Regions from separate parts of the Rheinheimera marina genome, predicted to be linked through region 2. Evidence: predicted binding sites of a transcription regulator. Region 2 holds the regulator's gene; each other region holds the start of a gene.
The links. Region 2 encodes sigma-54, which starts transcription at its own class of promoters, with help from an activator protein. Its sites were predicted from a motif close to TGGCANGNTNCNTGCTT; they were not measured.

Region 1: ACFO3I_RS04800 (nitrate- and nitrite sensing domain-containing protein) is a predicted target of sigma-54. The motif match lies at 1,251-1,267, and genes of this name have one in related genera.
Region 3: ACFO3I_RS11420 (TorF family putative porin) is a predicted target of sigma-54. The motif match lies at 1,011-1,027, and genes of this name have one in related genera.
Region 4: glnK (P-II family nitrogen regulator) is a predicted target of sigma-54. The motif match lies at 958-974, and genes of this name have one in related genera.

The regions. Positions count from the first base shown of each region.
Region 1 covers NZ_JBHSGB010000005.1:148,413-150,618, reverse strand. Annotated here, with positions in the region: gene ACFO3I_RS04800 (nitrate- and nitrite sensing domain-containing protein) at 1-1,217, opposite strand, end outside; gene ACFO3I_RS04795 (formate/nitrite transporter family protein) at 1,613-2,206, shown strand, end outside.
Region 2 covers NZ_JBHSGB010000010.1:31,570-33,775, reverse strand. Annotated here, with positions in the region: gene lptB (LPS export ABC transporter ATP-binding protein) at 1-320, shown strand, start outside; gene ACFO3I_RS09795 (RNA polymerase factor sigma-54) at 367-1,851, shown strand; gene hpf (ribosome hibernation promoting factor) at 1,877-2,164, shown strand; gene ptsN (PTS IIA-like nitrogen regulatory protein PtsN) at 2,175-2,206, shown strand, end outside.
Region 3 covers NZ_JBHSGB010000010.1:386,122-388,327, forward strand. Annotated here, with positions in the region: gene ACFO3I_RS11420 (TorF family putative porin) at 171-920, opposite strand; gene rpe (ribulose-phosphate 3-epimerase) at 1,157-1,837, shown strand; gene ACFO3I_RS11430 (phosphoglycolate phosphatase) at 1,834-2,206, shown strand, end outside.
Region 4 covers NZ_JBHSGB010000012.1:95,526-97,731, forward strand. Annotated here, with positions in the region: gene ACFO3I_RS13735 (ammonium transporter) at 1-566, opposite strand, end outside; gene glnK (P-II family nitrogen regulator) at 577-915, opposite strand; gene ACFO3I_RS13745 (YacL family protein) at 1,074-1,484, opposite strand; gene acnB (bifunctional aconitate hydratase 2/2-methylisocitrate dehydratase) at 1,563-2,206, opposite strand, start outside.

The sequences.
Region 1 (2,206 bases), on a different contig from region 2:
CAGTTTTGGCTCATCGCTTGCTGTTGCAGTAATTTGTGTGCGGCGGGTTCTGTGATGTTCTGGTGCTGCATCAACCACATCTTTGCGCGTTGTTGGACGCGGTGTTCTTCTGCTTTGGTTTTCACCTGGGCAAGCTCAGCCTGAATTCTGTTGATATGGGACGCTTGCTCGTTGAGTAGCTGATATAAGAATGAAAAGCCGGCTGGCTCTAGCCTGTGCTGTTCAATGGATGCATCGCCATACAAGCCTGGCATTGCCGGGTCAAACAACACACTGTGGATCAGCGTTTTGTCATGCTGTGTTGGCAGGTTTAATTTGTGCTGATACTGGTCAAGCTGCTGTTTTGCTTCGATAAGTTTGCTTGCTGCCTGCCGCTGTAATTGCCCGGTAATTTCGTTTTGCAACAGCTGCATTTGGTCCATACGTTCGGTGGCCAGTTGATACCAAATATCTGCAATTGCCGGCACAGTGCAATTCTGGTCGGTAAATTGTTGCAGCATTAAACGCAGCTGCGTCAGGTCTTTACTGCCTTGGCTGCCTTCCTGAGCGTGCCACTGCTGTGCTAATTCAGCGGTGGCTGACTGCAGCAGTTGCTCGGTGGTCTGGCGCTGCGCTGTGTCCAGCTCACTTAGCCGTTCCCGTAAATCTGCGCTGAAATCGCCTTTGGCAAAGCCAATGCTGCCCCAGGCTCGTTCTTGTCCGGCCAGTTCTTTTAACCGCATTAAATGCTGCAGAACCACCAATAATCGGCAAATCTCAGCATCGCTGGCAATATCTGCCGCTTCAGATACCACAGTCTGCCAGCTGTGGATTAAGCGGCTGAACGCTTGGGTGGAAGCCAAAGTACTTATTTTTTGCAGGCTGATTTGCTCGCGAAGCGCTGCCAAATCATCCATCGCCAGTAGTGCCATCGAAACTGAACTAAGCAACCTGCTGCTATTGCGGGCATCGGATTTATGCAGGTAATGTTGCTGTAGCCTTTGCCTGAGGCTCTGCTCCTGCAGCGTGACAGCGACCAACTGGGCTTGCCGCTCCTTGCCGAACAATGCTGAACCTGAAGCCAGATACAGATTACTCATCCCCCGTTCGCGTTGTAGCTGATGCACCAGTTCACTGACCAGACTCACCAGCTCGCAATTGGCACCGAGCTGTTGCAAAACCTTTATTTCCGCCTGTTTTGCAGCCAGCAAAAACTGAAAAGTGTCCGAATTAATCATGCGGCCCTGCCCTAAATGCCCTTATTGGACGCGAAGCAATGGCCGTTCCAGTTTTTTCAGCTGGCAAGCAGGCCGCATTATTATTGAGTAAACGTCGAATAAGCGTTTGTTGAATGCATTGCAGCGGTCAATTCTGGTGCAATTCTGCACAGAACTGGCTCAAACCCAGTGAATACAGATCCAGTTATTGGGTGTGCAATTGGTTAATACATAAATAAAACAGTGGCTTATTTATTGTGGCCTTATTTTTGCTGCCCGTTCTCTGACTATTCAGAGGTCACTACAGAATTGGCTACAGGACAAAGGCGTCCGAGATTTGCTGGCAACGGCAAGTCCGGACGTTTTTTTTTGCCTGATTGCCAGACAACCCGAGATGCAACAAAGAGGAACAGAACATGGCGTACTTAATACCAACCGAGTTTGTCACCAAAATGGTCGACTCCGGAGAAAGTAAAATCTATATGTCGACACGGGATACCTTGATCCGTGCTTATATGGCCGGCGCTATTCTAGCCCTGGCAGCCGTGTTTGCTGTGACAGTTGCCGTGCAAACCGGCTCCTTCTTATTGGGTTCAGTACTCTTTCCTGTTGGTTTTATTATGTTGTACCTGATGGGCTTTGATTTGCTGACAGGGGTTTTTGTGTTAACTCCCCTCGCCTTACTGGACCGCCGTCCTGGAGTGACAGTGCAAGGTGTACTCAGAAACTGGGGTCTGGTGTTCTGCGGTAATTTTGCCGGAGCGCTGACAGTCGCATCCATGATGGCCTTTGTGCTTACGATGGGGTTTCATACCGAAGCCGGGCCCGTTGGCGAGAAGCTGGCCGGTGTGGGTGAAGCACGTACTTTAGGTTATGCCGAACATGGTGTAGCTGGCTGGATGACCATTTTTCTGCGTGGCATGTTATGTAACTGGATGGTGTCTATGGGCGTGGTTGGCGCTATGGTATCCACCCATGTCAGCGGCAAGGTGATTGCCATGTGGATGCCA
Region 2 (2,206 bases):
TGAGCTTGTCTGGTGGTGAACGCCGGAGGGTAGAAATTGCGCGGGCGTTGGCGGCAGACCCGGCTTTTATCCTGTTGGATGAACCTTTTGCTGGCGTTGATCCCATTTCAGTGTTAGATATAAAAAAAATCATCCAACATTTATGCCAACGTGGCATAGGAGTCCTGATCACCGACCATAACGTACGCGAAACCCTGGATGTGTGTGAGCTGGCCTATATCGTCAGCCACGGCGAACTGATTGCCGCCGGAACTCCGCAGGAAGTGCTGGCAAACCAGCAGGTACGGGATGTGTATTTAGGTGAACAATTCAGGCTGTAAGTAACAGATATCCGTTAATGGATTGCCCGGAGCAGATCGGAAGTACATGAAACCTTCTTTGCAACTTCGCATTGGCCAGCAACTTACGATGACGCCACAGCTGCAGCAGGCGATAAAACTGCTGCAGCTGTCCAGTATCGAATTGCAGCAGGAAATTCAGGAAGCGCTGGATGCGAACCCCCTGCTAGAGTCCGATGACGAATTTGAACAGTACCAGCCCCCAGCCAAAGATAATAACGGCGATGAATTTAATCAGGGCGCAGAATCATCTCAGACTGATGACAGTTTTGAGCCTGAAGTGCCAGACAGCAGTGAGGCCATGACCGAACAGAACATCGCTGAAGACCTACCGCTGGACAGCCACTGGGATGATTTAGTCAGTGCAGCGCCTGTCGCCAATAACAACTTCAATGGCGACGAAGACACGGTGTATCAGGGCGAAACCTCAGAGACCCTGCAGGATTATCTGCGTTGGCAAATGCAGTTGACGCCGTTTTCAGAAACTGATCGCACCATCGCCGAAATCATTATCGAAGCCATCGACGACAACGGCTTGCTAACCATTGATGTCGACGAGATCCTCGAAGCATTGGGCCAACCCGATGTCGAAGCTGACGAAGTTGAAGCCGTAATCAAGCGTATCCAGCTGTTTGACCCGGTCGGAGTGGGAGCCCGCAGTATTCAGGAGTGTTTGCTGGTGCAACTGCGCCAATTTGATCCGAATACGCCTTATCTGAAAGAAACCCAACAAATTATTCGGGATTACACCGACTTTTTAGCCAACCGTGATTTCCGTTCTTTGATGCGCGTGACTAAACTCAAAGAAGAGGAATTAAAAGAAGTGATGCGGCTGATCCACAGCCTGAACCCACGACCTGGGGCAGATGTGATCAGGCAAGAGCAAAGCTACATAGTTCCTGATGTGTCAGTCGCAAAAATCAAAGGACGCTGGGTGGTTGAACTAAATCCGGATGCAATGCCGAAAATTCGTATCAATGAGCAGTATGCGGCCATGTCACGGCAGGCGCGTAATGCATCGGATGGGCAGTTCATCCGTTCCCACCTGCAGGAAGCAAAGTGGTTTTTAAAAAGCCTGGAGAGTCGCAACGAAACCTTACTCAAAGTCGCCAACTGCATTGTTCAGCAGCAACAGGCTTTTTTTGAGCATGGCGAAGAAGCGATGAAACCCATGGTACTCAATGACGTTGCTGAAATGGTGAGCATGCATGAATCCACCATTTCACGGGTCACGACTCAAAAGTACATGCACACACCTCGAGGAATATTTGAACTTAAGTTCTTTTTCTCCAGTCATGTAAGTACAGAGAGCGGCGGTGAATGTTCATCCACCGCTATCCGCGCCTTTATTAAGAAATTGGTGGCGGCGGAAAATCCGGCCAAGCCGTTAAGTGACAGCCGGATGGCAGAAATCCTGTCTGAACAGGGCATCAACGTAGCGCGGCGTACTATCGCCAAGTACCGTGAAGCCATGTTTATTCCACCGTCTAATCAGCGCAAGAGCTTGATTTAAAAGCTCGCATAAGAAGGAAGAGTCTATGCAAATCAACTTAACTGGTCGTCATGTTGAAATCACTGAAGCATTAAGAGAGTACGTTGGCAGCAAATTTTCCAAGCTTGAAAGGCATTTTGATCATATTAACAATGTACATGTCGTGCTGAACGTGGAAAAATTAAAGCAGATTGCAGAGGCTAAATTACACCTCAATGGTGGTGAAGTGTTTGCGGTGTCGGAAGACGAAAATATGTACGCGGCGATTGACCAGCTTATCGATAAACTGGATCGCCAAGTGATTAAACATAAAGAGAAAATTTCTCGTCATTGATCCTAAACTTATGAACCTTAGCTCAATGTTATCGGAGGACTG
Region 3 (2,206 bases), 350 kb from region 2:
CCACAACGGAGTTTGCTTCGGGTATTCATCTGCGGTCCTCGCTGGTCAATAAGTGTGCCGAATCATACTCAACTTTCGCGAAGTATACAACTGGTTAACTTATGCGCAGTGCAGAAAGAAAAGGCAACACAGCGAAGCTGACCTGTAGGCAGGCCAGCTTCGGAGGACGATTAAAAGCTTTTACTGATGGTCAGCACAATACGGCTGTCACACAGGTAGCATTCGGCTGAATCATCTACACTGGTGTCCGCATATTTCAGCGCAACACCTGTACCCAAAATTTCACCGCTGACGCCAACACTCCAGTCAATATAGGAGTCATCTGTGGTGGGGCCTGCGGCCAGGAAAGTTTCAAACTCGCCAGCATCTTCAAAAGAGTTGTAACCGAAATGTAGATCCAGCGCCATGCTTTCCACTAATGGATATTTGTAGTCCGCAGACAGGTAGTAATAGTCTTCAACACCAGCACCAAAATAATCCGGTGAGTAAGCCAGACCTAAAGTCCATTTGTCATAGAAGAACTTGGCATAACCTTCGTAGAAGTTAAACTCAGTTTCGCCGTTGTCACCTTCCGGGTACATGTATTCCATGACCCCGACGTCAATATTCCATTCGTCGTTTAATGCGCCAGTCCAGCCAACCAGTACATCGAGCTCCATACTGCCTTCGCCAAACTTGATATTGGAACCCCAGGTCGACAGGTAGAAACCTGACTCGCCAGCCAGAGTAAAACCGCCCTGAATAGCCGGGCCTTCGTTGGTTTGCGAGATACCGCGGAATAAATAATCGTTTGTAAAAGCCACGTTACCGCTAATGGTGGCTGCATGTGCAGTCAGGCTGGCGGTTAATGCAGTGGCTAGTAAACTCAGTTTCAACCAACGACTTGTTGCGTGTTTTCCCATACTGGATGTTTTTGTCATTTTATATGCCCTTATCTGATAGTTCCCGATCAAGCTATTCCATTTTTGTGCCATAGCTAAAAACCTTTATAAATCATTTAGATGACATGAATGTATTAATTGTGCGATGAAATAATGTCCAATTTTGGTGCGTTGTCGCTTTTTTTTGTGCAGAAATGGGGCAGGGCAATCAGGTGATTTTTTTCTGCAAATTCAGTAAAGTCTCGGCCAGTTCATTCTTTTAGTATGGAAATCAGATGCGTCAGCCTTTCTGGATAGCACCCTCTATTTTATCTGCCGATTTTGCGCGCCTGGGTCAGGATGTATCCGCGGTGTTGGCCGCTGGCGCTGATGTAGTGCATTTTGATGTAATGGACAATCACTATGTGCCGAACCTGACTTTTGGCCCGATGGTATGCCAGGCGTTGCGTCAGTACGGCATTCAGGCACCAGTGGATGTGCATCTGATGGTGGAGAATGTTGACAGTCTGGTGCCTGCTTTTGCCGAAGCCGGAGCATCGATGATTAGCTTCCATCCTGAGGCTTCTCAGCATATAGATCGGACCTTGCAGTTGATCCGCCAGCACGGCTGTCAGGCGGGGCTGGTATTTAACCCAGCCACGCCTTTAAGTTATCTGGATTATGTGTTGGACAAAGTAGACATGGTGTTGTTGATGTCGGTGAATCCGGGCTTTGGTGGCCAGTCATTTATTCCGTCGACTTTAAAGAAGCTGGAACAAGTCAGAGCCCTGATTGATCAGTCCGGCCTGGCTATCCGGCTGGAAGTGGATGGCGGGGTCAAAGTTGACAATATCGCTGAAATAGCCGCGGCTGGGGCTGATACCTTTGTGGCGGGCTCGGCCATTTTTGGTCAGCCCGACTACCAGGCGGTCATCGCACAAATGCGGGCTGAGCTGGCTAAGGTGTCATTGTCGTGACGGCGCTTCGTTGTATAGCTTTTGATTTGGATGGCACCCTGGTCGACAGTGCGCCGGATATTTTGCCTGCATTAAACCAGACCTTGGCCCAACTCGGTCTGGCGCCGGTCGGGCTGGAGCAAGTGCAGCATTGGTTGGGGAACGGCATGCTGATGCTGCTCAAACGAGCTTTAACTGGCGAGATGCAACCGTGCTCTGTAGATCTTCAGTTGCTGGAGCAGGCGAAGGGCTACTTTATTGAGCACTACCATCAGACCAATGGTCAGCACACAGTGTTGTTTCCGGGAGTCAAAGAAGTGCTGTCGGAACTGAGTCAGAGCTACCGGCTGGCGGTTACCACCAACAAACCCCGTCAGTTCAGCTTGCCTT
Region 4 (2,206 bases), on a different contig from region 2:
GCAGCACCAGCCAAGTGCACAATGCCTGAGCCAGCGAAATCAGAGAAACCTAAATCACCCAGCGAGTACAGACCGAATACAGACTGACCGCCCCAAGTCCAGGCACCTTCCATTGGATAAATCACACCTGTCATCACAACAGCAAAAGCCAGGAATGCCCACAGCTTCATGCGTTCAGCCACTGCACCTGACACGATAGACATCGCAGTTGCAACAAACACCACCTGGAAGAAGAAGTCAGACGCTTTAGAGTAGATAGCACCACCTTCAAAACCATCTTCACGGGCAGCAAACTCAGCCAGTGTCGCAGCAACATCCACTGAACCTACACCACTTAAAAAGAAACCACCTTCATACATCAGCTGGTAACCACAAACCAGATACATGGTACAAGCGACAGAATACAGCACGATGTTTTTCGTCAGAATTTCTGTTGTATTTTTTGCGCGTACCAGACCAGCTTCCAGCATAGAGAAGCCGGCCGCCATCCACATCACCAGAGCACCACATACCAGAAAGTAAAAGGTGTCCATTGCATACTGTAAGTGAAAAATTTGTTCTTGCATTACAATCCCCTTAGATGGCTTCTGAGTCCATTTCACCAGTGCGGATCCGCACTACCTGCTCCAGGTCGTAGACGAAAATTTTACCGTCACCGATCCGACCCGTATGTGCTGCTTTCTGGATCACTTCCAGCAGTCGCTCTACATTTTCGTCCAGCGTTGCAATTTCCAGTTTTACTTTTGGCAGAAAATCAACCTGGTATTCAGCACCGCGATACAGCTCGGTATGGCCTTTTTGCCGGCCAAATCCTTTCACTTCAGTCACAGTCAAACCTTCAATGCCGATATCCGCTATGGCTTCACGGACATCGTCAAGCTTGAATGGCTTGATGATGGCAGTTACGAGTTTCATGGTTATTATCCTTAGAGTGTCTTGTTGCATTGCTTCCAGTACAAGAAAGTGCTGTGCCAATATTTAAATGTGTTAAAAAACATACACATACGAAAGAATAAAAATTTTGTACAAAAAAAATGCACCTAATCGGTGCATTTCTTCACAAGCAAGGTGCGTTAAGCGGGCAAAAATTGCTGCCATTCCTGCAGCAAATGCAACAAATCTTCCAGGCCGCATTCGCAAAATAGCTGAGACTGATCTTCCGCCAGTTCGGGCTCTTCCAATCCTATGTCCAATCCCAGGCTATGGTGGCGAACTTGCACCTCTTTGCGTTCGACCAGCAGACTGTATTCCCTGCCCTGCCAGTGGTAGTCATCATAAGGCCCTAGCTGCGCCAATGCGGCTACAAGAGGCTGATAGGCTGCGGCTCGCTGAGCAAACTCATCCAGCAGAAACTGCTGCAAGGCTAAATGCTCATTGCCCAGCCGCAGCACGTAACGCCGGGACTGGCTGTTGTAACGCCGGTCAAACTGAGCAAACTGCTGCTCAACTTCCACCTCATCCAAGGCAAGAAAATCGTATTCCATCCAGAGCTCTACCCAGGTTCTCTACAATCAAAAATAGCAAAGCCCGCCGAAGCGGGCTTTGTTTACTCAAAAGGCTAGTTACACAGCTTGCTGGATGATGACATCTTTCGCTTTGCTGGTGTACTGACTCATCTGATGGAAGTTCAGGTAACGGTAGGTATCCGCAGCCGTCGTTTCGATTTGCTTGGCGAATTCCAGGTACTCCTCCACTGAAGGCAGACGACCCGTAACCGAAGCCACTGCCGCCAGTTCAGCCGATGCCAGGTACACATTTGCCCCCTGACCTAAACGGTTCGGGAAGTTACGAGTTGAGGTCGAAACCACAGTGGTGTTGTCGCCAACTCGCGCCTGGTTACCCATACACAGCGAACAACCCGGGATCTCGATACGGGCACCGACACGGCCGTAAATACCGTAGTAACCTTCTTCGGTCAGTTGGTCTTTATCCATCTTGGTTGGCGGAGCAATCCACAGACGGGTTGGGATTTGACCTTTGAATTTATCCAGCAGTTTACCGGCAGCGCGGAAGTGACCGATGTTAGTCATACACGAACCGATAAAGACTTCGTCAATCTTGTCACCAGCCACAGAAGACAGCAGACGGGCATCATCCGGATCGTTCGGCGCACACAAAATTGGTTCTTTCACGTCGGCCAGATCAATTTCGATAATGGCAGCGTATTCTGCGTCGGCGTCAGCACGTTCCAGTTTCGGATTGGCTA